Regions from separate parts of the Mesorhizobium sp. M1E.F.Ca.ET.045.02.1.1 genome, predicted to be linked through region 1. Evidence: predicted binding sites of a transcription regulator. Region 1 holds the regulator's gene; each other region holds the start of a gene.
The links. Region 1 encodes PhoB, which activates phosphate uptake and scavenging genes when phosphate is short. Its sites were predicted from a motif close to TGTCATNNANCTGTCAT; they were not measured.

Region 1 (10,282 bases):
GCCATCTACGGCAGCATCGTGATGACCATCATCGGCATCATCGTCGGCACGCCGATCGGCGTGCTCGCCGGAACCTATATGGCCGAGTACGGGCGCTTCTCGCGGCTGACCACGGTGGTGCGCTTCATCAACGACATCCTCTTGTCGGCGCCGTCGATCATCGTCGGCCTGTTCGTCTATGAGCTGCTGGTGCGGCCGATGGGCCACTTCTCGGCGATCGCCGGCGCGGTCGCGCTGTCCATCCTGGTGATCCCCGTCGTGGTGCGCACCACCGAGGACATGCTCAACCTTGTGCCCAACGCTCTGCGCGAAGCCGGCACTGCCATCGGCGCGCCGCGCTGGGTGGTGATCCGCTCGGTCGCCTATCGCGCGGCGCTTTCCGGCATCGTCACCGGCATCCTGCTGGCGATCGCCCGCATTTCCGGCGAGACGGCGCCGCTGCTCTTCACCGCGCTCAACAACCAGTTCTGGTCGAGCAATCTCAATGCGCCGATGGCCAGCCTGCCGGTGACCATCTTCCAGTTCGCGCTGAGCCCCTATGAGGAGTGGCAGCAACTGGCCTGGACGGGCGCACTCATAATCACCCTGACGGTTCTCGGGCTGAGCATCTTCGCCCGCAGCCTTACCGGACGCAGAGAGGACAGATGAAACCGATGTTGTCCACCGACCTGAACGTAGCCGACACCGTCGTCGAGAAGGCCAAGATCGAGGTCAAGAACCTCAACTTCTACTATGGCCAGTCGAAGGCGCTGAAGGACATCAACCTGTCCTTGCCCGAACGCAGCGTCACCGCCTTCATCGGCCCGTCGGGTTGCGGGAAGTCGACGCTGCTGCGCGTGCTGAACCGCATCTACGAGCTCTATCCGAAGCAGAACGCCGAAGGCCAGGTGCTGCTCGACGGCAAGAACATCCTCGACCGTTCGCAGGACCTCAACCTGCTCAGGACCAAGATCGGCATGGTGTTCCAGAAGCCGACGCCGTTCCCGATGTCGATTTACGAGAACATCGCCTTCGGCGTCAGGCTGTATGAGAAGATCAGCAAGACCGAGATGGACAACCGCGTCGAGCAGGCACTGAAGCGCGCGGCGCTGTGGAGCGAGGTCAAGGACAAGCTCAACGCCAGCGGCCAGAGCCTTTCCGGCGGTCAGCAGCAGCGGCTTTGCATCGCCCGCACTGTGGCGGTGAAGCCGGAAGTCATCCTGCTAGACGAACCGTGCTCGGCGCTCGATCCGCTGTCGACGGCCAAGATCGAGGAACTGATCGACGAATTGCAGGCCGACTACACGATCGTGATCGTCACCCACAACATGCAGCAGGCGGCGCGCGTGTCGCGGCAGACGGCGTTCATGTATCTCGGCGAGCTGGTCGAGTTCGACCGGACCGAGAAGATCTTCACCTCGCCCCGCGAGAAGCGCACGCAGGACTACATCACCGGCCGCTTCGGCTGAGTTCATACGAGGATACCATCATGGCCGAACACACCGTCGCTTCCTTCGACGAGGATCTGAGGCAGATCAGCCAGCTCATCATCGACATGGGCGATCTCGCCGGCTCCATGGTCGGCGCTTCGACCAAGGCTCTGCTCAATTCCGACAACGCGATGGCGCAGCGCGTCGTCTCCGACGACGCCATCATGGATGCGCGCCAGCGCGAGCTCGACGACCGCGCCATCACGCTCATCGCCAAACGGCAACCCATGGCCGACGACCTGCGCAGCGTGGTCGGCGCGATCCGCATGGCCGGCGACCTCGAGCGCATCGGCGACCTCGCCAAGAACATCGCCAAGCGCGTCGGCTCGGTCGGCATCAGCGCCGCGCCGCGCGACCTGTCGCACTCCATCGACTCGATGGCGCAGCTGGTGCTGATCCAGGTCCAGGGCGTGATCGAGGAGTACACCGCGGGCGACGCCACGGCGCTTGCCAAGCTCAGGAACGACGACGAGCGCGTCGACGTCAAATACACCTCCGTCTTCCGCGAGCTCCTGACCTACATGATGGAGGATCCGCGCAACATCACGGCCTGCACGCATTTATTGTTCTGCGCCAAGAATCTTGAGCGCATCGGCGACCATGTGACCAACATCGCCGAGAACGCCTACTATGTGCTGACCGGCACGCAATTGCCCGCGAACCGTCCGAAGCAGGACGAGACGGCGATGCCGGCGCCGGCGGCCTGACAACGAAGGTACCTGCTGAATGATCGCGCCACGCATCATGGTGGTGGAGGACGAGGAGCCGCTGGGGGTGCTGCTCCGCTACAACCTCGAATCCGAAGGCTATCAGGTCGAGGTGGTGACACGCGGCGACGAGGCCGAGATCCGCCTGCAGGAAAACGTGCCCGACCTGCTCGTGCTCGACTGGATGGTGCCGGCGGTTTCCGGCATCGAGCTCTGCCGGCGCCTGAGGATGCGGCCAGAGACCGAACGGCTGCCGATCATCATGCTGACCGCGCGCGGCGAGGAGAGCGACAGAGTGCGCGGCCTCTCGACGGGCGCCGACGATTATCTGGTCAAGCCGTTCTCGACGCCGGAATTCATGGCCAGGATCAAGGCGCTGCTGCGCCGCGCCAAGCCGGAGGTGCTGTCCAGCGTGCTCAAGGTCGGCGACATCGTGCTCGACCGTGAATCGCACCGCGTCTACCGCAAGAAGAGCGAGATCAGGCTCGGCCCGACCGAGTTCCGGCTGCTCGAATTCATGATGCGGCATCCCGGCCGCGTGTTCTCGCGCAGCCAGCTGCTCGACAATGTCTGGGGCGAGACGATCTATATCGACGAGCGCACGGTGGACGTGCATGTCGGACGCCTGCGCAAGGCGGTCAACAATGGCCGCATGCCCGACGTCATCCGCACCATCCGCGGTGCGGGCTACGCGATCAGGGAAGACTAGGGCGGTTCACCGTTTCACGGAAACGGCGAGCCACTCCATCTCTTTGTTTTCACGCAATTGCGGACGGAAACCGCGCTTCACACTTTTCCTGGAATTGCTCTGGAGTCCCGCCCTCCCGATGGATCGAAATCATGTTTCAGGGGCAGAACTCAATAGCAGGCGGTTGCCGATGGCCGCGAAGGGGCCACAGGCAATGTCGGCTTCTGACCCAAACCTGTCGTTCGTTTCCGCTCACCCCCAACGGCAGCTGATGTGAGGCCATTCCAACTGCTGTCGCGGCTGCGTCCCAATGTCATTCTGCTCAAATGAGCAGTTGTTTGTTGGGTGGCGACCGATCTTCTCGTGGGGTTGATCTGGAGCAAGTCGCTCCATCCCAGCGCGCGCTACCTTTCCACTAGAGTTTGCCTCAGTGGAGGAGTCCAATTTGGACCGAGGTTGCCATGAAGTCTCTGCGCGTCGTTGTTCGCCACCATGGCGGACCTGAAGTTCTGGAGATCGTGGAGGAGGACGCGCCCCATCCGGCATCAGGTGAACTGCGTGTGCAAACAATCGCCGCCGGCGTCTCCTTCGCAGAGCTATTGATGCGGGAGGGGATTCATCCCGAGAAAACGACCCTGCCATTCACGCCAGGATGGGACATTGTCGGCATCGTCGATGAGGCCGGAGAGGGAGTGTCCCATGCCATGATTGGTAAAATGGTTGCGGCGCTTCCCATTCATGGTGGTTACGCCCAGTTCATTTGCCTGCCGGCAGATGAACTCACTCTGGTTCCAACTGGTGTCGATCCCGCCGAGGCAGTCAGCCTCGTGCTGAACTACGTTACGGCCTATCAGATGATGCATCGCCTTGGGCATGCCTCTCCGGGTCAACGGGTCCTCATTCATGGCGCCGCCGGCGGAGTCGGCACGGCTCTGCTGCAACTTGGCCGCCTGGCAGGTCTGGAGATGTATGGGACTGCATCTCTTGCAGCCCATCAGATCGTATCCGATCTCGGGGCCACGCCGATCGACTACGAGCGAGTTGACTTTGTCGAAGAGATTCATCGTCTGACAAACGACGGCGTGGATGTCGTCTTCGATGGGGTCGGCGAAGCCAATGTCTGGCGTTCGTTTCGTACTCTGAGGCCTGGTGGCCGCGTCATAGCCTATGGCTTCACTTCATTTCTGCAGAAGGGCCAACTGGCAGGGGGCTTGCGTTACCGTCTTCGCGGGATATTGCGACCTGCGTGGTACGCGGTCCGCGCTTTCGTTTCACCAGGCCGACGACGCATACTCCCCTACAGCATACAATATCTGAAACGGTGGAAGCTCGCTTGGTTCCGCGAAGATCTCGGCGTCTTGCTCGATCTGCTTCGCGACGGGAAGATCAAGCCGATGGTGGCCGACCGGATGCCATTGATTGAGGCTCGTCGCGCCCAGGAGCTGCTCGGTCAGGGAGGTGTCAAGGGCAAGCTCGTGTTGATCTGCAATTGACTGGCCACCCGACAAGGATCGCCGAGCCAGAGCAGAGCCTTTGAAACGCAAGTCGCCTCCGGCGTCGGCTTTGATCGTTTCAATGACTGCCTATGGCGCTGCGCTAAGCAGACACCCCGTCACGCCGTCTTCTGCGCCACCAGCCCCAGTTCTTCGACCATCGCCTGGCGCATCAAGAACTTCTGCGGCTTGTCGGTCACCGTCATCGGCCGGCGATCCAGCCTTCGCCTCGCCGCCGGTGCCGCCGGAAAGCCCGGCGCTGGAGCGGCTGATGCTTCTCGAGGAAGGCCACTGCCTGCGCGAGCAGGCGCTGGCGGTCTGCGGCAGCGTGCGGCCGGTGGCGATGGCAAGCTACGGCGCGACCAGCCTGACGATCCTTTTGCAGATGGTGGCGCATGGGCTGGGCGTGACGCTGGTTCCGGAAATGGCGGCAAGCGCCGCCAGCGTCATGCCGGACTTGAGGATCGTGCCATTCCAGGGAGCCGATGCCGCAGCGCATGATCTGCATGGCCTGGCGGAAGAACAAGGTGCGGCAGGACGAATGCATGGAATTGGCCAAGATCATCCGTGGACTGGACCAGACGGTTCTGGGGGTTGACTTGGCGGCGCTGGCGGGGCGTGAGCTTGGCGGCGCCGATCAAAGGTCAGCCGTTGACCCTAAGTGGTCATTCAAGCGGACTGCGGATTAGCCCGGAAGCTCCAGCCGTGCTAGAGTTCGGTGATCGCATCGCCGGAGTGGAGCGCATTTGGCGCGACACCCTTGGCCATGAAGCACACACCGTGGTGCTATGGAACGCAAGCTTGCGGCCATTCTTGCCGCCGACGTCGTAGCTTACTCGGCCCTGATGGAGGCGGACGAGGGAGGGACCTTCGAGCGGCTTAGGGCCAGCCGTAAGGAGCTGTTCCAGCCGGAGATCAGCAAGCATCACGGGCGCATCTTCAAACTGATGGGCGACGGTTTGCTGGCTGAATTCGGCAGTGCAGTCGATGCTGTCGAGTGCGCGGTAACCCTTCAACGCGGCATGGTGGAGCGCAACGCAAGTGTCCCCGAAAGCGAGCGCTTCGAGGTCCGCCTCGGGATCAATCTGGGAGAAGTGATCGTCGAAGGGGACGATCGCTACGGCGAGGGTGTCAATGTCGCCGCTCGCCTGCAGCAGCTCGCTGATCCCGGCGGCGTCTGCGTTTCAGAGAAGGTGTCCAAGGAGGTCGAGAAGAAGCTGGCGTTTGAGTTCGAACCCATGGGCGGCCAGCGGGTGAAGAATATAGCCGAGCCGATATACTGCTATCGCGTAAACTTGCAGTCTGTCAGAGCCTCTTCGGCCGGTCGACCGGTATCGCTGGAATTGCCCGACAGGGCGGCCGTCGCCGTCTTGCCTTTCGCCAACATGAGCAGCGATCCGGAGCAGGAGTTCTTCGCCGAGGGATTGGCTGAAGACCTGATCACGGACCTGGCAAAGGTCCCCGGCCTTCTTGTGATCGCTCGCAACTCCTCGTTTGTCTACAAGGGAAGGTCGGTCGATGTCCGATCGATCGCGAGGGATCTCGGCGTCCGATATGTTGTCGAAGGCAGTGTGCAGAAAGCGGCGGCGCGCGTGCGGATCAACGCACAGCTTATCGACGCGCGCGAGAATACGCATATCTGGGCCGACCGCTTCGACGGCGAACTTGCCGATGTCTTCGCCTTGCAGGACGAGGTTGTCGGTAAGATCGTTGGTGCACTCTCCGGCTCGTTTCCTTCCGCCTGCTCGCTGCCCCGGCAGAGGACGTCGAATTTCGAAGCTTACGAGCTTCTGGTGCGCGGGCGGTCGCTGGTGACCCAGTCGCAAGAGGCGAACAAGACCGCACGTCCGCTCCTCGAAAGAGCGATCCAGCTGGATCCAGGCTTCGCGGAGGCGCATGCCTGGCTCGCGATGTCGCACCTGCTTGGTTGGATGTTCTGGGGAGAGCCTGAGGAGTACCGTTCACTCGGGCGGGCTGAGGCCGAGCGCGCGGTATCGCTCGATCCAGGGAACGCAGGCGCGCATTCAATCCTGGGTTATGTTTTGCAATTCGACTTTAGGGCGGATGAGGCAGCGGCGGAATTTGCGACAGCGTTGAGGATCGATCCCAACCACGCCGACACTTGGATCTTCCTGGGCGAATCGAAAGCGCATCTGGGTAACGCCGTCGAGGGGATCGAGTGCATTCAAAATGCCTTCCGGCTGGATCCTTACCCACCCGGACGATGCTATTGGCTGCGCGGGTACGTAGAATATGCTGCGCGCCGCTACGAGGATGCGGTCGACACCCTTCGGCATGAAACAACCTACCGGACAGGGTCGCGGCGGATTTTGGCTGCCGCCCTTGCACAGCTTGGTCGGATCGAAGAGGCCAAGGAGGAAGCACGACAATTCCTCGCCGCCAACCCGCATTTTTCCGCTCGGCAATGGGCGAGCACGCAGCCGTTCCGCCGCGACGCGGATCGCCAGCATTTCGTTGATGGCTATCTAATGGCGGGTCTACCCGAATGACTCGCTAAAGCGCGTCGCGATCATTCAGATTCGCTCCGTACGCTTTAGGTTTTTGATTTTACGCATGTCTTTGTCCCGAAACCGGTTACCACTTTCGGGAGACATGCTTTAGGTGCCCGTGCGAATGACCGTTTCTGGCGCACAGCGGTCGGAGGCCAACGTTCCCAATTGGGTCGGAAATTCGGTCGCTTAGAGATGATTGGTTTCACCCCATCGTCAGGCGACGTTTTTCCCGGTTGCGCCGGACCTCGCCTGCACGCCCGGCGCAAAGATCTCCTGGTCGACGAAGGTCAGCGCGCGCATGGCGCAGCCTTCGCGGATGAGCGGCAATTCGTTCGGCTCGGTGTCGAAGGAGATCGATTTGGAGTGCTGGCCGCCAGCGGTCTGAGCAATGGCCTCGCGCAGCGCCGGCTCTATCAGGTCGAAAGCCGCGGCGCTGACGCCGACCACGGCGACCGGCGCCGGGTCGATCAGCGCGAACAGGTTGCCGAGGCCGAAGCCCAGCGCCTCGCCCGCCCTGCGATAGGCCTCGCGTTCCGGGCCGTCCTTCTCGCGCGCCTTGGCGGCAAGCGCCCGCATGTCGGCATCGCTGACATCGACCGGCTCGGAGTCCTCGCTCATCCCTTTGGCATTGCGCCAGATGGCGTAGTTGCCGGCATAGGCCTCGACGCAGCCGCGGCGTCCGCAACGGCAGAGCGCGCCGCCCGGGCGGTGAATCATGTGGCCGAACTCGCCTCCGGAAGAATGCGTGCCGGTGAACAGCTCGCCCTTCAGCACAAGACCCATGCCGATGCCGTGCGAGAGCAGGATGGCGATGAAATTGTCGTGGTAGCGGTCGGGGTCGCGCCACTGCAGCGCCACCGCCATCATGTTGCAGTCGTTCTCCATGGTGGCCGGAATGCCGAATTCATGCTCCAGGATGTCGGCGAAAGGAATGTCGGTCAGTGGCGTGATCGGCGACCACAGCATGGCGCGGGCATGGGAATCGGTGATGCCCTGAATGCCCATGGCGATGCGCGCAACGCTGCCGACATCGAGGTCGGGGTCCTCCAGGCGGCGCCTGACGATCGCCATGCATTCGCCGATCAGCTCGTCGCGCGGCATGGTCAGCGTGTCGAGGCGCCGCTGTTCCTCGGCAATGACCTGACCGGCATAGTCGATGACGGCGACGGAGAGGAAATTCAGCGACAGCACCACCGTCACCACGGCGGCCGCTTCGGGATTGAGGGCGAGGCCGACCTGCGGCCGTCCACGCTTCAATGACGCGGTCTCGCTCGGCTTGCCCTCGGTCAGGATGCCTTCCTGGATCAGGTCCGAGGAGATTGCCGAAATCGTCGAGTGGCTGAGCCCGGTCGTCGCGGCGATCTCGGTTCGCGACGGCTGGCCGGCCCGGCGCACCGCCGAGAGCACCATGGCGCGGTTGCGCCGGCGCAGGTCGTCGTGGCGGATTCCGACCGACATTCTTTCCTTCCTCCCCGGTCAGCGCGGCCTCTTGACAATGCATGGGCCGTCGGCGACGCGCCAGACCGGTTCAGTTCCTTGATACAGCCACCGAACCGCCCTGGATTTGTTGTTCAGTCCGGTGGAAGCGGTTCTGCTCTTCTTCCGAAACTGTTCCGGGATAGTGGCAGAAGCGGCGGAGGCTGTCATTATTTATTGCGGGTCTCGAAAAAAAGTTCACGACACGTCAAAAACCATCAGAATCGCTGTTGACAGCGCTTCGGCGTTGGACCACTATTTTTTCGAGGCTCGAAAAAAAGAGCCTCAGTGCCGGCCTTCGGGCCAGTCTGGGTCGCGCCGCAAGGGCGCAGGGAGGAAATCATGAAGAGATTCGCAGCCGCCATGCTGGCGGGTGTCGCCATGTCGCTGACGCTGGCGTCGGCCGCAGAGGCGAAGGACAAGGTGATCGGCGTTTCGTGGTCGAATTTCCAGGAAGAACGCTGGAAGACCGACGAAGCGGCGATGAAGGCGGCCATCGAGGCGGCCGGCGACAAATATATCTCCGCCGACGCGCAGTCCAATCCGGGCAAGCAGCTCACCGACGTCGAAAGCCTGATCTCGCAGGGTGCCAATTCGCTGATCATCCTGGCGCAGGACGCCTCGGCGATCGGGCCGGCGGTGCAGAAGGCGCTCGACGAGGGCATTCCGGTGGTTGGCTACGACCGCCTGATCGAGAACAAGGACGTGTTCTACCTGACCTTCGACAACAAGGAAGTCGGCCGCATGCAGGCCCGCGAGGTGTTCAAGGCCAAGCCCGAAGGCAACTATGTCTTCATCAAGGGCTCGGGCTCCGATCCGAACGCCGATTTCCTGTTCTCGGGCTCGATGGAAGTGCTGAAGGAAGCCATCGACAGCGGCAAGGTCAAGAATGTCGGCGAGGCCTATACGGATGGCTGGCTGCCCGCCAACGCCCAGAAGAACATGGAGCAGTTCCTGACCGCCAACGACAACAAGGTCGACGCCGTCGTGGCCGCCAATGACGGCACTGCCGGCGGCGTCGTCGCGGCGCTGACGGCCCAGGGGTTGGCCGGCACCGTTCCGGTCTCCGGCCAGGACGGCGACCATGCCGCGCTCAACCGCATCGCGCTCGGCACGCAGACCGTGTCGGTGTGGAAGGACGCGCGCGAGCTCGGCAAGAACGCCGCCGAGATCGCCTCGCAGCTCGCCGACGGCAAGAAGATGACCGACATCGCCGGCGTCAAGGACTTCACCACACCTGGCGGCAACACCGTCAAGTCGCTGTTCCTGACGCCGGTCGCGATCACCAAGGACAATCTCAACGTCGTCATCGATGCGGGCTGGATCAAGAAGGACGAAGTCTGCGCCGGCGTTGCCGCCGGCAGCGTCGCGGTCTGCAACTGATCCGACTGCAAGCTATCAAACGCAGCGCCGCGGCCCAAAACCGCGGCGTTTCTCCAAAGGCTCCCGGCTTCGACGAAGCCGGGAGCCACCGGAGCAGTTCACCGCCTGGCAAAATCGCCGAACTGCCCCGACCGTTTGTTTCCACGCAATTCCGCGCGGAAGTCCGTTACGTGCTTCCTGGAATTGCCCTAGCATCGTGGCCCGGCATCCGCGCCAGACGGCAGGCCGGTGGGAGGAGATCATGACCGATACGACCTCTGAAACGCCGGCCAACCCGGCCGCGGATCGCGCGCGGGCATCTGAACTCAGCGCCATCGGGCGCTTTCTCAAGGCGACCGAGCTCGACACGCGCATGCTCGGCATGGTCGGCGCGCTGCTGATCATCTGGATCGGCCTGCACGTCATTTCGAGCCTGCGGCTCGGCGTCAATCCGCTCGATTTCGACAGCCGCACGTTTCTCACACCGCGCAATCTCTGGAACCTGTCGGTGCAGACCTCGGCCGTGGCCATCATGGCCTCCGGCATGGTGCTGGTCATCGTCATGCGCAATATC
Region 2 (10,282 bases), 820 kb from region 1:
CGGTCATGGTGACGCGGCCCTTGGGCTTGGCGTTGCGTCGCCTGGACGTCTCCGGGGGATCGCGCAGTTCCGTCGTTTCGCTCATGGTCGTTTCCCAAACCCCGCCGGCAACGGCAAGGTGGTCAAGTGCGGCGCGGAAGCGCCAAATTTATAACTATTATCAAGGATGACATCTTCCTCGCCAGCCGCTCCGTCTGTCAACGAAAAACAGATGACCGATCCCGTGAAACCGGAGAATTGCCGGTGATTCTCGCCTCAGCGAGGTGCCTTCCTGCCGCCACCATCCTCATCCCGCTTGCGTGGCTGGATATGGCCGTCGCCGCCGCGGATACGCCATGCCAGCTTCATAACTAATACTCTTTACTAATAGCTGTAAGCGTTTTACTGTCAACTCGCCGCGACCGAACCGGGGCTTCCGGCCGGTGGCGGCAGTGGGAGGAACGCGTGGCGACTGGCCGGCAAGCCGCCGGAGGAGGGCTGCCCTCGCTCTCACGAAAATGTCAGACAAATCGGACTATTTACGAACGCCAAATGAGTGTCTAGTGTCTTGGTCGCGGCTGGATTTGCGCCGTTCTTAAGTTGCCAGACCTTGGGCAAGCCCCTTGAGGAGGAGGGCGTCCAGGCCGCAGCCGACACATCAGGGATGAGTTTCAAAAAGGGAGGTTGAACCATGAAATCCATGATCCGTAACGCATCCGTCGCCGCGGCGGCCTTGGCTCTCGGACTGTCTGCGAGCGCGACCGCGCGCGCCGACGACAAGCCGACGCTGGCCTTCGTCGTCAACGGCGCGTCAGACTTCTGGAAGGCGGCGGAAGCCGGCGTGAAGAAGGCGCAGGGCGAATTGCCCGACTACACTCTCGAGCTCAAATATCCGGAGCAGTCTTCGGTCGCCATCCAGCAACGCCTGATGGACGATCTGGTGACGGCCGGCGTGAAGGGCATCATGGTCTCGGCCGTCGATCCCAAGACCTCGACCGACGGGCTGAACAAGATCGCGTCCGAGACGGCGCTGTTCACCACCGACTCGGACGCCCCGCAGACCAAGCGCGTCGCCTATATCGGCTCGTCCAACGTCGATGCCGGCAAGCAGGCGGCCGAGATCGCCAAGAAGGCGATGCCGGACGGCGGCAAGTGCCTGGGCTTCGTCGGCCTGCTCGGCGCCGACAACGCCAAGGAGCGCATCCAGGGCATGAAGGACGGGCTCGCCGGCAGCAAGATCGAGCTGGTCGACGTGCGCGGCGACGACATCGACCAGGCGCGCGCCAAGAAGAATGTCGAGGACGCGCTGGTCGCCAGCCCCGACATCACCTGCATGGTCGGCTTCTATTCCTACAACACGCCGCGCATCTATGAAGCGCTGCGCGACGCCGGCAAGCTCGGCCAGATCACCGTCGTCGGCTTCGACGACGATCCGATCACGCTGGGCGGCGTCAAGGAAGGCACGGTTGCAGCGACCGTCGTGCAGCAGCCCTTCGAATGGGCCTATCAGGGCATGAAGCTGATGGCTTCCTACCTCAAGGGCGACAAGTCGGGCATTCCGGCCGGCGGCCTGATCATCGTGCCGACCAAGATCATCGGCAAGGACGATGTCGACGCCTACGCCGCCAATCTGAAGGCGATGGCGGGCAACTAATCGATGAACCGTTGCGCCGGCTCAAGGTTCGCCTTGGGCCGGCGTCCGTATTGACGGGCCTCGCGAGGCCCGTCAGTCTGTAGCCCACCGGCTGCTGAGATGCGTCATGAATTGTGGCGCGATGAACCATGGCGCGATGAACTATTCCGACCCATCCATCGTCCAGTCCGCTCCGTTCCTGAGCCTCGAGGCCGTGCGCAAGACCTATCCCGGCGTCGTGGCGCTGGACGGGTTCTCCATGGAGGTCAAGCCGGGCGAGGTGATCGGCCTGGTCGGCGAGAACGGCGCCGGCAAATCGACGCTGATGAAGATCCTCGGCGGCGTGACGCGGCCGGACAGCGGCACCGTCACGGTCGACGGCGTCGCGCATGACGGGCTGACCGTGGAAGCCAGCATCGGCTCCGGCATCGCCTTCGTGCACCAGGAGCTCAACCTCTTCGAAAATCTCGACGTCGCCGCCAACGTCTTCTTCGGCCGCGAGCCGTTGAAGGCCGGGCCGCTGAGGCTGGTCGACCGCGCCAGGTTGCGCGAGATGGTGGCGCCGCTGTTGAAGCGCGTCGGCGCCAATTTCTCGGCCGACGCGCCGGTCGCCTCGCTGTCGCTGGCGCAGCAGCAGATGGTCGAGATCGCCAAGGCGCTGTCGATCAAGGCGCGGCTGGTGATCCTCGACGAGCCGACCTCCAGCCTGCCGATCGCCGAGACGGAAAAGCTGCTCGACGTGATCAAGGGGCTGCGGGCGGAAGGCATCAGCGTCATCTTCATCTCGCACCGCCTGCACGAGGTCGAGCGTGTCGCCGATCGCGTCGTGGTGCTGCGCGACGGCATGCTTGCCGGCACCTTGCCGAAGAGCGATATCAACCACGACCAGATGGTCAAGCTGATGATCGGCCGCATGCTGAAGGAGCGCGAGAAGGCCGCCGAAGCGGGGCGCGCTCCGGGCGGCGTGGCGCTCTCGGCCAGCGCGGTGCGCACCCCAGCCTATCCGGATCACCCGGTCGATCTCGAAATCAGGCGCGGCGAGATCCTCGGCCTCGCCGGGCTGGTGGGCTCCGGCCGCACGGAGCTCGCGCGCGTCCTGTTCGGCGTCGACGAGCGGCTCGGCGGCAGCGTCGCGCTGGACGGCAAGGCGCTCGATGTCGGATCGGCCGCCGACGCGGTGGCGAACGGCATCTTCCTGGTGCCGGAAGACCGCAAGCTTACCGGCATCCTGCTCGACCTCTCGATCGCGCAGAACATCTCGCTGCCCAACCTGCCTGCCCATGCGAAGCGCTCGCTGGTCTCGACCAGCGCCGAGCTCGCAACCGCCGAAAAGCAGAAGAAGGACCTCGGCATCAAGGCGCCGTCGGTGCTCACCCGCACCGGCACGCTTTCGGGCGGCAACCAGCAGAAGGTGGTTCTGGCCAAATGGCTGGCGATGAACCCCAAGGTGATGATCCTCGACGAGCCGACTCGCGGCATCGATATCGGCGCCAAGGCCGAGATCTACGGGCTGATGAGGTCGTTGGCGGATGCCGGCGTCGCGGTGCTGATGATCTCCAGCGACATGGAAGAGGTGATCGGCGTCTCGGACCGCATCGCCGTCATGCATGAGGGACAGATCTCCGGCATTCTCGACCGGGACGATTTCAGCCAGGAAAACGTGCTTCTGCTGGCGGTGGGCAAAAAGCCCAAGCTGGTGCAAGCTGCGGGAGGAGCGCAATGAGCAAGAAAGATCTCGGCCTGCTGGTCCTGATCCTGGTGGTCGGCGCGGTGGTGACTGCCATCAATCCGCGTTTCCTTTTGCCGATCAACCTCGCCAACACCTCCAACCTGATCGGACTGTTCGGCATCCTCTCCATCGGCCAGGCCTTCGTCATCATCACCGGCGGCATAGAGCTCTCGGTCGGTTCGCTGGTCGCGTTGCTCGGCACGTTGTTCATCGACTTCATCGCCGTGCGCGAGATGGACTGGCCGCTGGCCTTCGCGCTGATCATCGCGCTCGGCGCCATCATCGGCTTCGTGCATGGCTGGCTGATCACGCGGCTCAAGATGCAGCCCTTCGTGGTGACGCTCTGCGGCCTCTTGATCTATCGCGGCGTCGCCCGGTTCTACACCGCCGACGGCACGGCAGGTTTCGCCTTCGGCCAGAACTTCCCGGATCTCGAGTTCCTCACGGCCGGGCGCTCTTACGGCGTGCCGAACAGCTTCACGGCGCTGATCGTCATCGCCATCGTCATGTGGGTGGTGCTGCACCGCTCGGTGTTCGGGCGCTACCTCTACGCCATCGGCAAGAACGAGGAAGCGGCGAAATATTCGGGTATCCGCACCGGGCGCGTCGTCATCGCCGCCTATGTCATCTGCGGCGTGCTGACGGCGCTGTCGGCGATCTATTTCGCCATGTATACGCGCTCGATCTCGCCGGCCAGCCATGGCCAGTTCTACGAGCTTTACGCGATCGCCGCGGCGGTGCTCGGCGGCTTCTCGCTGCGCGGCGGCGAGGGCTCGCTGGTGGGCGTCATCCTCGGCACCGTGCTGCTGCAGGAACTGCAGAATCTGGTCAACCTGCTCGGCATCCCCTCCTCGCTGAACTTCGCGGTGATGGGCGGCGTCATCCTGATCGGCGTGCTGGTCGATCAGCAATGGGGCGTGTTCCGCGCCCGGCGCCGGATGCTGGAGGCGACGCGCAGGAACGTCGCCGGCGCGCCGGCGGAGTAGCACTGCCTCCCCCTTCTCCCCTTGTGGGAGAAGGTGGATCGGCGCGAAGCGCCGAGACGGATGAGGGGTGTTGGAAGGATCGCTGCCTCGGGGGCGTTTCAAACCCTTTGATCTTCCACGCCTCACTCCGTCCAGCACCCCTCACCCGGCCGCTTCGCGGCCACCTTCTCCCACAAGGGGAGAAGGAAAAGGCGCTAGATCTGATCCGACAGGTCCGAGAACGCCATCGCCTTGCGCAGCACCTCGGCGAAGCGCTCGCCGGCAATTTCCCTGGCGCCGCTGTTGTCGATCGAGGTGACGTCCGGACCGGACAGCGTCACGCTCGTGCTGCGCGCCAGGCGGGCCAGCACCTCGCCGCGCGATTCGCGGCCGCGCGCCGCCAGCCGCTCGGCGAGGATTTCGGGCGTGGCGGTGATCTCGACCACCGCCAGATTGGCGTAGCGCTCGCGCAGCGCCGGGATGATCGCGCGCGATACATTGGCCACGGCCACATGGCCGTTGGCGACGGCCCAGTCGACATCGGCCGGCAAGCCATAGCGCAGGCCATGCGCGTCCCAGCAGATGGCAAAGGCGCCATCGGCCTCCGCCTCGGCGAAGGCGGCGTCGGCCAGCGTGTCGTGGTCCTCGCTCGCGGAATCGCTCGGCCGGGTGATGACGCGACGCACGAATTCCAGCCGCGTCTCGCCGGCAAAGCGCGCCTTGGCGAAGCCGATCACCGTGTCCTTGCCGGCGCCGCTCGGGCCGACAACGGCGACGAAGACGCCGTTGCGGATGGGAAGCGTGTCGGCCAGTTCGCGCTCGATCAACGCCGAAACCATCATGCGACCCGGCGTCCTTCGCGCCAGACGGTGCGAACAACCGGCACGTGCTCGTCGACACGCACGCGCACGAGATCGGCGCGCCGGCCGGGCTCGATGACGCCGCGATCGCTAAGGCCGACCGCTTCCGCCGGGTTCTTCGAGACCATGGCGACCGCCCGCGGCAGCGAGATGCCCTCGACGACATCGCCGAGGAAGAAAGCCGACTGGATCAGGCTGAAGGGGATGTAGTCGGACGACAGGATGTCGAGCAGGCCGTCGCCGGCCAGCGCCCTGGCCGAGACATTGCCCGAATGCGAGGCGCCGCGCATGACGTTGGGCGCGCCCATCAGCACGCCGAGGCCTGCCGCCTTCGAGGCCTTTGCCGCCTCCTCGGTGGTCGGGAACTCGGCGACGCGCACACCCTGCTCCACCGCTTCGTCGACATGGCCGGCCGTCGCATCGTCATGGCTGGCGAGCACGATGCCGCGCTCGTGGCAGGCGGCGGAAATGAAGATGCGGTTCGGACCGGAGTTCATGGCCGATTCGGCCATCCGCTTCTCGCAGAATTTCTGGAAGTCGCGGTCGGTCAGCTTCAGCTTGCGCTGGTAGTAGTAGGCATAGGTCTCGAGGTTGACGAACTGGCGCTGGCCCGGCGCATGGTCCATCAGCGAGGCGAGCTTCACCCTGTCGTCGGTCTCGAAGTTGGCGAAGGCTTCCAGGCAGTCCGGCGCCGATACCTCGCAGCGCAGATGGATGAAATGGTCGGCCCTAAGCCGATCCTGGCGCACGCTGTCCTCGATCGCGTCGGCGAGCTTGCGCACGTCGTCGGACTTCAGGTCGGCGTCCTCGTCCATGCCGACGCGCAAGGCATCGAGCACCGTGGTGATGCCGGCGGTCGCCACCTGGGCGTCGTGAGCAAGCACGGCGGCGATCGGGTTCCAGCGCACTTTCGGGCGCGGCGCGTAGTGGCCTTCGAGGTGGTCGGTGTGCAGCTCGACCAGACCCGGGATGATGTAGTCGCCGCCCATGTCCTCGCCGGCGCGGGCGGCGCCCGGCTCGATCGCGGCAATCTGGCCATCGCGCAGCAGCAGCGAGCCCTCGACGATCTCGTCGGGCAGCACGATGCGGGCGTTGTTCAAAACGGTCTCGGCGGTCATTTCAGCAGTCCTATTTCAAGCGATCATTTTGGGCGATCATATCAGGCGGTCAAATCAGGCGGTCTTTCTGGCCGGGCGGCGCCCAAGCGCATGGTGGGAAAGCGCCATAAACGGCGCGCCGGGCTCGGTTTCGACGAACAATGTCAGCGCATCCACCGGTACCGGACGCTGCAGCACATCCGCGAACAGGCTGTCGATTGCTGCACGAAGACGTGGGCTTTCCTGTGGCCCGACGCGTCCCGACAACGTCATGTGGAAGCGGAACGTCTCGAAGACGTAAGGGTAGCCCCACTGGCACAGGTTGCGGAATTCCTGCGGCTTCAGGGAATCGGGGCTGCGCCGCTCGATCTCCGCTTCGGTCAGCGGCGCGCGGAAGCGGTCGAAGGCGCGCACGACCTCGCCGGCGAAGCTGTTGAGCGGCTCGAACGGAGTTTCAGGCACCAGGGCGAAGAAGCCGTCGATCTGGCCGACAACGAGGCGCGGGATGACGACCGGCGGCGTCGCCTCGGCGAAACTATCGAGGGCGGCGCGCAGCGAGGCTTCCGTCTCATTCGAAGCCAGCCCGAACGGCGCCTTAAGCGTCGCATGGAAGCCGTAGCGCCTGGCCGAAGCCGTGTGGAAAGCGACTTCCGCCGCCGACAGCTCACCTACGGCCTCGACCGGGCGCGTCGCCGCGCCGAAGGGATCGCGGCCAAGCCAATTGGCGGCGATGCGCGCCAGCGGCTCGTCCTGCCGTGGGGTGAAATAGATGGCGTAGCGCATGGAAAGTCCTCGTCAGACCGCTGCCATAGGTGATTTCCATGACGGATTGACGAAGCTTTCATGGGTTTTCGAAGGCAAACAACCCCTGGCGGTCCTTAGCCGACGATTTTCCCGAGCTGGACCAACAAGTTGAGCGTCATAAAGAGCTCAGGCCTTCATCAGCCATTCGTGCTCGGCCGCGTTGTGGAATTTCCACGTCCGCTTCGGGCCGGCCATGACGTTGAGGTAGTAGAGATCGTAGCCGTGGCAGGCCGCGCACGGGTGATAGCCCTTCGGCACCAGCACGACATCGCCGTCCTCGATCGCCATCGCCTCGTCCAGATCGCGCACGCCGTTCCTGTCGGCATCGGTGTAGACGCGCTGGAAGGCGAAGCCCTGCGGCGGATTGAGGCGGTGGTAATAGGTCTCCTCGAGATAGGACTCCGCGGGGAGATTGTCCTGGTCGTGCTTGTGCGGCGGATAGCTGGAGGTGTGGCCACCGGGAGTTATGACCTCGACCACCAGCAGCGAGTCGGCCGGCTTACCCTCGGGCAGGATGTTGGTAACGTAGCGGGTATTGGTGCCCTTGCCGCGCACTTCCTGGCCGAGATCGTCAGGCCCGATGACGCGGACGGGAAGACCACCGGCAAGGCCCGGCGCCGAGCAGACGGCGAGCTCCAGCTCGGTGTCGGCGGTCACCGACCAGTCGGAGCCTTGCGGCACATAGACCGACCAGGGCTTGCCCTCGAAGGGCGACATGCGCTCGCCGAGCAGGCCGAGATCCTTGCCGCCGGCGGATGTCTTGCCCTTGCCGGTAACGAAGACCAGGCAGACCTCGCGATCGCCCGTCTTGCCGGCTGCGGTCTCGCCCGGCCGCAAGCGGTGGAGATCGAAACCGACATAAGTCCAGCCGGCGCTTTGCGGGGTGACGTGGGCGACGTGGCCGTGGCCCTTGTCGGCCTTGACGAGCAGTTTCGACATTGCGGTCACTCCTTCGGTTCGGGGCCGGCCTTGTTCTCCTCGGCCGGCTTGTAGAGGTAGAAGAACTGCCACACCGCGTAGCCGGCGAAGCCGAGCGCGATGACGCCCCAGAAGGGCGTGCCGGAGGCGAATTCGATCACCGACCAGATCAAACAGACGGCCACGACGGCGATGCGTCGCCACAATGGCCGGAAGAAGGGGTGCTCATAGTCTTTCATCGCGCCAATCCAGGATCTGCCCAAAGCGCAACGGATAAACCGCGCGCCATGGCAAATCCACCGTTTACGCCGGGAAGCCTTGCGTCTCCACCGTATAGCCGGCGGCCGTCATCACCCGCATCAGTTCCTTGTGCCCGACCTGCGCCATCTTGAGCGGCGGGTTCTTCTTCGGGTCCTGCTCGGCCTCGACCACGAACCAGCCTTCATAGCCGTGGTCGGCGAACTTCTGCACGATGGCGCCGAAATCGAGCGAGCCGTCGCCCGGCACGGTGAAGGCGCCGAGCGCCACGGCATCGAGGAAGGACTGTTTCGTGCGGTCGAGGCTGTCGATGACGCCCATGCGCACATCCTTCACATGGACGTGGTTGATGCGCTTGTGATGGTTGTCGATGGCGCGCAGCACGTCGCCGCCGGCAAAGGCGAGATGGCCGGCATCGAGCAACAGCGGGATGCCTTCGCCGGAATGGCGCATGAAGGAATCGAGCTCCGGCTCGGTCTCGACCACAGCCGCCATGTGGTGGTGATAGGAGAGCGGCATGCCTTGATCGGCGCACCATTCGCCGAATTCGGTGACGCGACGGCCATAGGCCTTCATCTCGTCACCGGTGAGCTTCGGCTTGGTGGCCAGAGGCTTGGAGCGGTCGCCCTGGATGGAACGACCGACCTCGCCATAGACGATGCAGGGCGCGTCGACCGCCTTGAACAGGTCGATCATCGGCTGGATACGATCCTTGTTCCTGGCCAGGTCCTCGTTGACCAGCGTGCCGGAGAACCAGCCGCCGCAGAGCGTGACGTCGGCTTCCTTCAGGATCGGCAGCATCACTTTCGGATCGTTGGGGAAGCGGCGGCCCATCTCCATGCCGGTGAAGCCCGCCGAGCGCGACTGGCGCAGACACTCCTCCAGCGACACGTCATCGCTCAATTCCACGAGATCGTCATTCCACCACGCGATGGGGGACATGCCCAGTTTGGCTTTCAAGTCGTCACTCCAGTATCAGGTTCGTGCCTACCCTCCCCCTTGTGGGGAGGGTCGCTGCGCAGCAGCGGGGTGGGATGCGGCGCCGACCCCCACCCGGACTTTCGGGTCCGACCTCCCCACAAGGGGGAGGTAGGGAGTTGGCGGCGCCGGCTTTAGTCACCGATGCTCTGCATCTGCTTTTTGCCCTCATACGCCTTGCGCGCGGCGTTTACCTGTGCCCGCGATGAGACTTCCGGCACGGCGACATCCCACCAATGGCCGCCGGCCTCGGTCGACACCAGCGGATCGGTGTCGATGACCAGCACGGTGGTCTTGCTGTTTTGCTTCGCCTTGGCCAGCGCCGTCTCCAGCTCGGCTATCGACGCCACCTTCTCGGCGACGGCGCCGAGGCTTGCCGCGTGGGCGGCGAAGTCGACGTCGGGCATCACCTCGTGGCGCGCGTCCTTGAGCAGATTGTTGAAGTTGGCGCCGCCGGTCGCCATCTGCAGCCGGTTGATGCAGCCATAGCCGCGGTTGTCGAGCAGCACGATGGTGAGTTTCAGGCCGAGCATCACCGAAGTCGCGATCTCGGAATTGAGCATCAAATAGGAGCCGTCGCCGACCATGACGACGACCTCCTGATCGGGCTTGGCCATCTTGACGCCGAGGCCACCGGCGATCTCATAGCCCATGGTCGAGAAGCCGTATTCGGCGTGGTAGGAGCCGGGCGCGCCCGCCTGCCAGAGCTTGTGCAATTCGCCCGGCAGACCGCCGGCGGCATGCAGCAAGGTGACGCCGGAGCCCATGGCGCGCTGCACGGCGCCAATCACCTGCGCGTCCGAGGGATAGGCGGCATTGGTCGAGGCCGTGACCTTGGCGGCGGCGGCCTGCCAGTCCTTCTTGCCCTTCAGCGCATTGTCGGTCCAGGCGGTTGGCGCCTTCCAGCCTTTCAGCGCGGCACTGAGTTCGGCCAGGCCTTCGGCCGCGTCGGCGACCAGCGGCAGCGCCCAGTGCTTGCCGGCGTCGAAGACCTGGGTATTTAGCCCAATGATGGTGCGGCCGGCATTCTTGAACAACGCCCAGGAGCCGGTGGTGAAATC
Region 3 (10,282 bases), 410 kb from region 1:
CAAAAGCACTCCAAGATGCATCCAACCGGTAGAGTCCATTCGGGCGCCCTCCCGCGTCTTGAGCGCCAATTCCATAGCACAGAGCGGACGTGATCGTCATGACCGACATCGCCACCTACAACTTCGCCTATCTCGACGAGCAGACCAAAAGGATGATCCGCCGTGCCATCCTGAAAGGCATCGCCATTCCCGGCTACCAGGTGCCCTTCGCCTCGCGAGAGATGCCGATGCCTTACGGCTGGGGCACCGGCGGCGTGCAGGTCACCGCTTCGATCATCGGCCCGGATGACGTGCTCAAGGTCATCGACCAGGGCGCCGACGACACCACCAACGCCGTCTCGATCCGTGCCTTCTTCAAGAAGGTCGCCAATGTCGCCGTCACCACCGAGACGGCGAAGGCGACCATCATCCAGACCCGCCACCGTATCCCGGAGCATCCGCTGACGGCGGGCCAGGTGCTGGTCTTCCAGGTGCCGATCCCCGAGCCGCTGCGCTTCCTCGAGCCGCGCGAGACCGAAACGCGAAAAATGCATGCGCTGGAGGAATACGGCCTCATGCATGTGAAGCTCTATGAGGACATCGCCAGGCACGGCCGCATCGCCACCACCTACGCTTATCCGGTCAAGGTCGAGGGCCGCTATGTGATGGACCCGTCGCCGACCCCGAAATTCGACAATCCGAAGATGCATCGCTCGCCGGCCTTGCAGCTCTTCGGCGCCGGCCGCGAGAAGCGCATCTACGCGGTGCCGCCCTTCACCGACGTCGTCAGCCTCGATTTCGAGGACCACCCGTTCGAGGTGCAGACCTTCGACCAGCCCTGCGCGCTGTGCGGCGCCGAGAACGTCTATCTCGACGAGGTCATCCTCGACGACCATGGCGGCCACATGTTCGTCTGCTCGGACACCGACCACTGCGAGAAGCGCCGCAGCGACCCTACCTCCCCCTTGTGGGGAGGTCGCGCCGAAGGCGCGGGTGACTTGGCGACAACCCCCGCAACCCTCACCCCGGCGCTGCGCGCCGACCCTCCCCACAAGGGGGAGGGTAAGGAGGCCGAATGACCGACGAACCGCTGCTGCGCGTCTCCGCACTTTCCAAATTCTACGGCTCGCGCGTCGGCTGCGAGAACATCTCCTTCGACCTCTGGCCGGGCGAGGTTCTGGCGGTGGTCGGCGAATCCGGCTCGGGCAAGACGACGCTGCTCAACTGCCTGTCGACCCGGCTGTTGCCTTCTTCCGGCACGGCAAGCTACCGCATGCGCGATGGCCAATGGCGCGAGCTCTACCGCATGAGCGAGGCCGAGCGCCGCTTCCTGATGCGCACCGACTGGGGCTTTGTCCACCAGAACCCGGCGGACGGCCTGCGCATGACGGTGTCGGCCGGCGCCAATGTCGGCGAGCGGCTGATGGCCGTGGGCGACCGCCACTACGGCAGGATCCGCGCCACCGCTGTCGACTGGCTCTCCCGCGTCGAGATCGACGAGGACCGCATCGACGACGAGCCCCGCGCCTTTTCCGGCGGCATGCGCCAGCGCCTCCAGATCGCCCGCAACCTGGTGACCGGACCGCGGCTGGTGTTCATGGACGAGCCGACCGGCGGTCTCGACGTTTCGGTGCAGGCGCGCCTGCTCGACCTGTTGCGCGGCCTGGTCACCGACCTTGGCCTGGCGGCGATCGTCGTCACCCACGACCTCGCCGTGGCGCGGCTTCTCTCGCAGCGCATGATGGTGATGAAGGATGGCCGTGTCGTCGAAAGCGGACTCACCGACCGCGTGCTCGACGACCCGCGCGCGCCGTACACGCAGTTGCTCGTGTCTTCGATTTTACAGGTGTGATGATGGAACACATTTCCCCCGCACCTACCCCCACCCCGCTGCTTCGCAGCGACCCTCCCCACAAGGGGAGGGTAAAGCGCCGGCGCCCTACCTCCCCCTTGTGGGGAGGTCGGACCGAAGGTCCGGGCGGGGGTACTTCAGCCACCACGCAAACAGCGAAAGGAGCACTTTCTAATGCCCACCCCTCTCGTCGTTTCCGATGTCGCGAAAAGCTTCACCATGCACCTGCGCGACGGCGTCAGGCTGCCGGTGGTGGCGGGCGTCTCCTTCTCGATCCGTGCCGGCGAATGCGCGGTGCTTGGCGGCCCGTCGGGCGCCGGAAAAAGCTCGATCCTGAAGATGCTCTACGGCAATTACGCCGTCGATGAAGGCCAGATCATCGTCCAGCATGGAGACGGCCTGATCGACCTCGCCTCCGCCAGTCCGCGCACCGTGCTTGCCGTGCGCCGCCACACCATCGGCTATGTCAGCCAGTTCCTGCGCACCGTGCCGCGCGTCTCGGCGCTCGATGTCGTCGCCGAGCCGCTGGTCGAGCGCGGTGAGGACAGGGAAGGCGCGCGGGCGAAGGCTCGTTTCCTGTTGGCGCAGCTCAACCTCCCGGAAAAACTCTGGGCGCTGCCGCCGGCGACCTTCTCCGGTGGCGAGCAGCAGCGCGTCAACATCGCGCGCGGCTTCATCACCGAGCATCCTATCCTGCTGCTCGACGAGCCGACAGCTTCGCTCGACGCCAAAAACCGCGACGTCGTGGTCGAACTCGTCGCCGCCAAGAAGGCGGCGGGCGTCGCCCTGCTCGGCATCTTCCACGACCTGGATGTGCGCGACGCGGTGGCCGACCGCGTCATCGACGTCACCGCCTTCGCCGCCGGAAAGATCGCCGCATGAGAAAGCTTTCGGAGACGCCGCTGGTCCACGAGACGGCGCAAGTCGAGAACTCGAAGCTCGGCCGCTGGACCGAGATCGCCGAGCGCAGCCGTGTCTCTGAAAGCGAGCTCGGCGACTACTCCTACATGATGCAGGACTGCGCTGTCTGGTGCGCAACCATCGGCAAGTTTTCGAACATCGCGGCAAGCGTTCGCCTCAACGCCACCAATCATCCGACTTGGCGGCCGACGCTGCACCACTTCACCTACCGTGCCTCGGACTATTGGGACGACGCCGAGCATGAGAGCGAGTTCTTTGCCCAGCGCCGCGCCAAGCGCGTCACCATCGGCCACGACACCTGGCTCGGCCATGGCTCGACCGTGCTGCCCGGCGTGACCGTCGGCGATGGCGCGGCGGTCGGCGCCGGTGCCGTGGTGTCGAAGGATGTCGCGCCCTACACGATCGTCGCCGGCGTGCCGGCAAAACCGATCCGCGAGCGTTTCGACCGCCGCACCGCCGAGCGCTACCAGGCGCTCGCCTGGTGGGATTGGGACCATGCCCGGCTGCGCGCCGCGCTCGACGATTTTCGCGAGTTGGAGGCCGAGGCTTTCCTGGAAAAGTATGGCGGCTGAATCTCGTGAATGGTCAATAGTGAATGGCGGACAACAAGGTTCGGGCTGGGGAAGCCTTCACCATTCACATCCTTGACACACGACTCGGGCAGAGGCGATCTCCCCCAGGGAGATCGCCATGCTCGACAAAGTCAGACCCTCGCTTGCCTCCTTCTTCGAAGGCACCAACCCGATGCCGCCGATGCATCTCGGCACCCGCTATGACACATCGGGCAATTTCCTTTTCGAGCCGGGCAACACCGTTGTCAGCCACCTCGTCGAGGGCTCGCCATCCGAAGCCGCAATCATCGCGGTGCGCGAGCGTATCCTCTCCATGCCCGACGCCGATCGCCTCGCCTTCACGCCGATCTCCAGCCTGCATATGACCCTGTTCCAGGGCATCATAGAATACCGGCGCCGCCTTCCCTACTGGCCTTCCGATGTGCCGTTGAACACCAGCATCGACGACATCACTCGCCTCTATCTGGAGCGGCTGCAGGGCTTCGAGGGCAACGGTGCATTCAGGATCAAGGCCATCGGCGTCACGCCAAACGGCCTGACGGTCGCCGGTGCCACGGAAGAGGACCGTGCTATCCTCAAGGCATGGCGTGACGCGCTGTCGGTGCCGTTCGGCTATCGTCACCCCGACCACGACAGCTACATCTTCCACATCACCTTCGCTTACCAGATCCGCCGCCTCGCCGACGAACGAGTGTCAGCCTGGCAGGACCTGTTCGACGACTGCCTGTCGTTCCTCGACCGCGAGGCTCCAGTGATCGAATTGCGCCCGCCGGCCTTCTGCAGCTTCAAGGACATGAAGCACTTCGAGGAATTGCTGGTCCTTGGATGAGCCCGTGCATGTCGCCCAAAGGTGCCCAGCGGTTTTGGGACAACGACGTGCATAAACGACGATTCCTGCCTGTGGGTCGTAACAAAACTGACATCAATCCGACACCCCAGCTTCATGGGGCTGCGCTAGCGAAGGTTAACGGACCTTCAAAACTGCGACGTACCGGAGTCTTGCCATGTCAGCATCATCGGCCACGTTGGAAATCCGCGGCGTAACCCGACGATTTGGCAAGAACACCGCGGTCAGCGACATCAACGTATCGATCCCGCAGGGCCAGATGGTCGGCATCATCGGCCGTTCCGGCGCCGGCAAGTCGACGTTATTGCGCATGATCAACCGTCTCATCGATCCCAGCCAGGGATCGATTTTTTTTGACGGCTCCGACGTTTCCCGCCTGCAGGGCTCGCCGCTGCGCCGCTGGCAGCGCGACTGCGCCATGATCTTCCAGCAGTTCAACCTCGTGCCGCGCCTCGACGTCCTGACCAACGTTCTGCTCGGCCGCCTCAACCATCGCTCGACGCTTTCCAACCTGCTCGGCATGTTCTCGCGCACCGAATGCGCGGAGGCGGTGGCGGCTCTCGAGCGCCTCGACATCGCCCGCACCGCGCTGCAGCCGGCCGGCACGCTTTCCGGCGGCCAGCAGCAGCGCGTGGCGATCGCGCGCGCCATGATGCAGCAGCCGAAGGTGCTTCTGGCCGACGAGCCGATCGCCTCGCTCGACCCGCTCAACGCCAAGGTGGTCATGGATTCGCTGCGCGACATCAACCTGCGCGAAGGCATCACCGTCGTCACCAACCTGCATACGCTGGACACCGCCCGCGCCTACTGCACCCGCATCATCGGCATGGCCGCCGGCAAGGTCGTGTTCGACGGCGCGCCCGAGGATCTCGACCGCGACGCCGTGCGCACCGTCTATGGCGCCGATGCCAACGGCGTCGAGATCTCCGAGGCGATCACGTCGACCAGCGTCACCGTCAAGCCGAAGATCACCGCATCCGCCGGACCGCTCGAACCGGCCTTCCCTGGCTACTGAGTCCATTGCCCGGGCTGTAGCCGCTCCGGGCAAATCGTGGATTTCGGCAAAGAGCAACCCGGATCGCCCGTCCGCGTCAAAGGCAAAACTCAAAAATTCGAACGTCACCGGCGCGCAGCCGGAGCAACAGGAGAGAGATCAAAATGTTCAGGAAAATGGTTTTTGGCGCCGTATCGATGCTGGCCATGGCGGCAAGCGCCGCTCACGCCGCCGACATCAAGGAGTTCCGCGTCGGCATCCTCGGCGGTGAGAACGAGACCGACCGCCTGCGCAACTACCAGTGCCTTGCCGACCACCTCAAGGCCGAATTCGGCTTCGAGAAGGTGTCGCTGTTCCCGGCCGCCGACTATGACGGCGTCATCCAGGGTCTGCTCGGCGGCACGCTCGACTTCGCCGAGCTCGGCGCGTCCGGCTATGCCAGCGTCTACCTCAAGGACCCGAACGCGGTCACCCCGATCCTCACCACCAAGCAGACCGATGGCTCGACCGGCTACTATTCGATCGGCCTGGCGCTGAAGACTTCCGGCATCACCGACATCAAGTCGGCCAAGGGCAAGAAGCTCGGCTATGCCGATCCGGATTCGACTTCGGGCTATCTGATCCCGCTGACCCAGATTCCGAAGGACACCGGCGCCTCCAACGAGACCTATTTCGCCTCGACCCAGTTCAATGGCGGCCATGAGAACAACGTTCTGGCCGTTCGCGACGGCAAGGTCGACGTGGCGGTGGACGATTCCTCCGGCATCGGCGACTTCAAGAACGGCTACACCTCCGGCACCTTCCACAAGGAAGTCGCCAAGGGCGCCGTCGACCCGAACGACTTCGTCGAAGTCTGGCGCTCGGGCCTGATCCCGAACGGCCCGCTGGTTGTCCGCACAGCGATCGGCGCCGACATGACTGCCAAGCTCACCGACTTCTTCACCGCCCTCCCGGGCAAGGACAAGCCCTGCTTCGAGGGCGTCGAGGGCGGCGATTTCACCGGCTATGTCCCGGTGAAGCCGGACTTCTACAAAGTCATCGTCGAGGCCCGCAAAGCCGCGATCGGCGGCTGACGGCATCAGGAAGAAAGGGCGGCGTTTTGAAACGCCGCCCTTTTTGCATGCTCCGATCATGACAGCCTCAGCGACAATCCACTCCGAAGCAACCCGGCAGCAGGCGGACGCCTGGCGGCGCCAGACCTCGCTTCGCCGCTTCTACACCGCGCTAGGCGCCGGCCTGCTGCTTGTCGCCATGTTCGCGACGATGTGGTTCGCCGACGAGGCCAATGCCGGCCATTTCTTCGACCGGCTGCCGCATATCCTGGATTTCCTGAGCTGGCTGATCCCGAAGGACTGGAACGACGTCTGGCGGGCGCTGTTCGACATCGCCTCGCCGCATGACAAGGGCACGCAGGAATTCAACTTCCCGCTCGGCCGCGTCTACATCTGGGGCGGCATCTACATCCCCGAATATTTCGAGCTGATGCTGACCACCGTCAACGTGGCGCTGGTCTCGACCTTTATCGGCTTCGTCTTTGCCGTTCCCTTCTCCTTCATCGCCGCGCGCAACCTGACGCCGAGCCCGATCCTGCGGCTCGTCGTCAAGCGTTTCATGGAACTGCTGCGCGCTTTCCCGGAGATCGTCATCGCCGGGCTGTTCGCAGCCATCGTCTCGATCGGTCCGGTCGCCGCCATCATCGCCATCGGCCTGCATTCGATCGGCGCGCTGGGCAAGCTGTTCTACGAGATCAACGAGAACATCGACATGCGTCCCGAGGAGGGTCTGCGCGCGGTCGGCGCCAACTGGATCGAGCGCGTGCGCTTCGCCGACCTGCCGCAGGTGCTGCCCAATTTCATGTCCTACACGCTGCTCAGGATCGAGATCAACGTGCGCATCTCGACCATCATGGGCGCCGTCGGCGGCGGTGGCATCGGCGAGGAGCTGAAGCTTTCGATCTCGCGCGGCTTCGGCGCCAAGACGTTGGCGCTGGTGCTGCTGCTCTTTGTCACCATCTTCCTCGTCGACCAGTTCTCCGCCTGGCTGCGCCGCAAACTGGTCGGCGAGCAGGCCTTCCTGATGAGCGCTGCTTGACCATGGCTATGACAGTCGACGAAATCAGGGCCATCGAGGAACGCCACCCGCAGATATTCCAGCGGCCGGCCTACAGGCGCTTCTGGCCGCTGCTGCTGATCGCGGGCACGGTGCTCTATCTCGCCTATGCCTTGTGGTTCTTCAGCCTGCCGCAGGTGCTGAAAGAATCGCATTGGGAGCGCCTGCCGCTCTTCCTGTCGCAATGGATCAGCTACGACCTGCAGCCGGAATTCCGCCTCGACCAGCCACAGATCACGCCGAAGTATCCGCGCTTTTCCGCGCTTGGCGAGAACCCCAATCCGGACTGGGTGATCAGGAATCCCGACGGCACCTTCACCGTGCAGATCGACGGCAATGCAAAGTCCGTCATCTTCGACAAGACCAGGGCGACAATCGTCGCCAATGGCCAGAGGGTGCCTGTGTCGCTCACCAGCGGCAAGCCGCAGGTGTCCGGCCCGGTGCCGGACTGGGTGACCGTGCATGATGACGAGGTCGTCGCCAAGATGGGCTTTGCCGGCGAGGTGCGCATCACCGTCGACCGCGTCAAGGTGCGCAAGCGCTTCCTTGGCTGGGCGAATTTCGTCTTCGACACCCGCTCGCCCTTCTTCGGCAAGTCGGCCGGCGAGGTGTTTTCGCTGATCCTTTCGGGGCCTGAGCTCAAGCCCGGCACGTCGAACCTGGCTTTAGCCGCCGACAACATCTGGAACAACGCGCAGTGGCAGCATGGCGACGTCTGGACGAAGCTCTTGCAGACCATCGTCATGGCGTTCCTCGGCACGCTGCTCGGCGGCATCGTCGCCTTCCCGCTGGCCTTCTTCGCCGCCCGCAACATCACGCCGAGCGGCCTGCTCAGCCAGGTCCTGAAGCGCTTCTTCGATTTCATGCGCTCGGTCGACATGCTGATCTGGGCGCTGTTCTTCACCCGCGCCTTCGGCCCCGGCCCGCTCGCCGGCAGCGCCGCCATCTTCTTCACCGAGATCGGCACGCTCGGCAAAACCTATTCCGAGGCGCTGGAGAACATCGACGACAAGCCGCGCGAAGGCGTGCTGTCGACCGGCGCCAACGGCCTGCTCGTGCAGCGCTACGGCGTGCTGCCGGAGGTGGTGCCGATCTTCATCAGCCAGACACTCTACCAGTGGGAATCGAACACCCGCGGCGCGACCATCATCGGCGCCGTCGGCGCCGGCGGCATCGGCTTGAAGCTTTGGGAAGCGATGCGCACCAATTCTAACTGGGCGAACGTCTTCTACATGGTGCTGTTGACGCTGCTCGTCGTCTTCATCTTCGACAACATCTCGAACTTCCTGCGCAGGCGGCTGAGCCGCACGCTGCATGACTACAACCGGCTGCAGGCCGCGCAGGGATAACCTTGTGAACCATAGGCGCAGGCATCGTGCAGCGCCGAGCCAAGGGTCGACCCCCACTCCGTCGAGCTGCGCTCGACACCTCTCCCCCGATCGACGGGGTAGAGGAAAGGCGCCAGGCTGTCCGAGCCGACGCCTGTCCTCCTAGAGCATGATCCCGAAAAGTGGGAACCGGTTTTCGGAGAAAGATCATGCTCCAACAAAGATTTAGATTGTGGTGGCGATTCAACGAAACGCCATCACGGTCTAGGCCGAGGCTTTCTTCCTCTCCCGAGCCACGAGGCTCCCTTTCCTCTCCCTCCGGAGGGGGGAGAGGTGGCTCGGCGAAGCCGAGACGGAGTGGGGGAACCACCTGGCAACCGTTGCGAACGCAAATAGAAGTTGGACTAGGCGCAGGGCCTCTAAGCCGCCTTCCTCCACCCATCCCTGATATGCCTATACCCTTCGCGGTACACCGCCTCGGGGCTCTCGGCGAAATCGCGCCACACCTTCGTCGCCGCTGCCAAGTCCTTCAGCGAGCGTCCAAACGATTCAATCGTCAGCCAGTCGTCATAGCCGCTCTTGCGGATGGCTGAAAAAGTCTCCTTCCAGGGGACGTGGCCGCGCCCCGGCACGCCGCGGTCATTCTCCGAAATATGGATATGAACAATGTTCCTGCGATTGCGCGTATAGGCGCCGATCGGATCGGCTTCCTCGATATTGGCGTGGAAGGTGTCGTACATCGCCTTGACGTGAGGCCGGTCGATCGCGTCGATATGCTCCGACAGATCGTCCATCGTGTTCACCAGGTAGCATTCGAAGCGGTTGAGCGCTTCCAGCCCAACGGTGACGCCCTTCTTGCCGGCATGGTCGCCGATGGCGCGCTGCGAGGCGATCGAACGCTGCTTCTCGGCCGCTGTCGGCCCGCTGCCGGAGAAGGCGCCCAGCGTCGAGTGCAGCGGGCCGCTCAGCCGGTTCGCGCCAAGCGCCGCGCTGCAGTCGATCGCCCATTTCATGTAGTCGATACCGGCCTTGCGCGTCGCGGCATCGGGCGAGATCAGGTTCATCGCCGGATCGCCCATGGCCGAGACCGCGGTGCGTTCCAGGCCGATGCGGTCGAGCATCTCGCCGAGCTTTTTGTAGTCGTCAGGCCCGCCCGCGAAGACCGGGATCTCGACGCCGTCGAAGCCGGTTGCTTTGATGTCCTTCAGCAGCGCCTCATGCTTCGTCGAGACGCTGGTGGTCCACAGGAACATGCACATGCCGATCTTCATCGACATCCCCTCTCCCTCATCACCTTCGAACGAGGGGTGATGAGATTCAGGTCAGGCCGAGCCGAAAATGGCGGATTCCGAGAACCGGAGCGGAGCGTACTTGAAGTACGTGAGCACCGGAAGCGCAGGAAGCCGCCGTTTGCAGGCCGGCCTCACCTGAATATCGTCACCCCTAGAGCTTCGTCCACGCCCCATTCTTCTTCGACGACTTCACACAGGCCTCGATGAAGGCCATGCCTTCGACGCCGTCCGCGATCGTCGGGAAGACGACATCCTTGGCCAGCTTGCCGCCTTTGCGCCGTGCTGCCCGGATCGCCCGCGCGGCCTCCTGGTAGATGTTGGCGAAGCCTTCGAGATAGCCTTCCGGATGGCCGGACGGCACGCGCGTTACACGCGCCGCCACGGGCAT

Region 2: the regulator PhoB is predicted to act here: its motif matches at 7,085-7,101, upstream of EJ070_RS07760 (DUF1045 domain-containing protein).
Region 3: the regulator PhoB is predicted to act here: its motif matches at 4,231-4,247, upstream of phnC (phosphonate ABC transporter ATP-binding protein).

What each region holds. Positions count from the first base shown of each region.
Region 1 covers NZ_CP034447.1:2,469,308-2,479,589, forward strand. Annotated here, with positions in the region: gene pstA (phosphate ABC transporter permease PstA) at 1-648, shown strand, start outside; gene pstB (phosphate ABC transporter ATP-binding protein PstB) at 645-1,448, shown strand; gene phoU (phosphate signaling complex protein PhoU) at 1,469-2,176, shown strand; gene phoB (phosphate regulon transcriptional regulator PhoB) at 2,196-2,885, shown strand; gene EJ070_RS12030 (medium chain dehydrogenase/reductase family protein) at 3,326-4,357, shown strand; partial or broken gene EJ070_RS12035 (LysR substrate-binding domain-containing protein) at 4,566-4,947, shown strand; gene EJ070_RS12040 (adenylate/guanylate cyclase domain-containing protein) at 5,146-6,867, shown strand; gene EJ070_RS12045 (ROK family transcriptional regulator) at 7,084-8,328, opposite strand; gene xylF (D-xylose ABC transporter substrate-binding protein) at 8,689-9,729, shown strand; gene EJ070_RS12055 (sugar ABC transporter permease) at 9,971-10,282, shown strand, end outside.
Region 2 covers NZ_CP034447.1:1,652,805-1,663,086, forward strand. Annotated here, with positions in the region: gene EJ070_RS07730 (LacI family DNA-binding transcriptional regulator) at 1-85, opposite strand, end outside; gene EJ070_RS07735 (sugar-binding protein) at 671-1,633, shown strand; gene EJ070_RS07740 (sugar ABC transporter ATP-binding protein) at 1,770-3,335, shown strand; gene EJ070_RS07745 (ABC transporter permease) at 3,332-4,327, shown strand; gene phnN (phosphonate metabolism protein/1,5-bisphosphokinase (PRPP-forming) PhnN) at 4,522-5,148, opposite strand; gene EJ070_RS07755 (alpha-D-ribose 1-methylphosphonate 5-triphosphate diphosphatase) at 5,145-6,284, opposite strand; gene EJ070_RS07760 (DUF1045 domain-containing protein) at 6,339-7,046, opposite strand; gene iolB (5-deoxy-glucuronate isomerase) at 7,194-8,006, opposite strand; gene EJ070_RS07770 (DUF3329 domain-containing protein) at 8,012-8,224, opposite strand; gene iolE (myo-inosose-2 dehydratase) at 8,289-9,203, opposite strand; gene iolD (3D-(3,5/4)-trihydroxycyclohexane-1,2-dione acylhydrolase (decyclizing)) at 9,356-10,282, opposite strand, start outside.
Region 3 covers NZ_CP034447.1:2,875,673-2,885,954, reverse strand. Annotated here, with positions in the region: gene EJ070_RS13945 (hypothetical protein) at 1-39, opposite strand, end outside; gene EJ070_RS13940 (alpha-D-ribose 1-methylphosphonate 5-phosphate C-P-lyase PhnJ) at 99-1,058, shown strand; gene phnK (phosphonate C-P lyase system protein PhnK) at 1,055-1,831, shown strand; gene phnL (phosphonate C-P lyase system protein PhnL) at 2,006-2,713, shown strand; gene EJ070_RS13925 (DapH/DapD/GlmU-related protein) at 2,710-3,324, shown strand; gene EJ070_RS13920 (DUF1868 domain-containing protein) at 3,443-4,153, shown strand; gene phnC (phosphonate ABC transporter ATP-binding protein) at 4,329-5,186, shown strand; gene phnD (phosphonate ABC transporter substrate-binding protein) at 5,330-6,238, shown strand; gene phnE (phosphonate ABC transporter, permease protein PhnE) at 6,297-7,256, shown strand; gene phnE (phosphonate ABC transporter, permease protein PhnE) at 7,265-8,623, shown strand; gene EJ070_RS13895 (sugar phosphate isomerase/epimerase) at 9,022-9,873, opposite strand; gene EJ070_RS13890 (Gfo/Idh/MocA family oxidoreductase) at 10,046-10,282, opposite strand, start outside.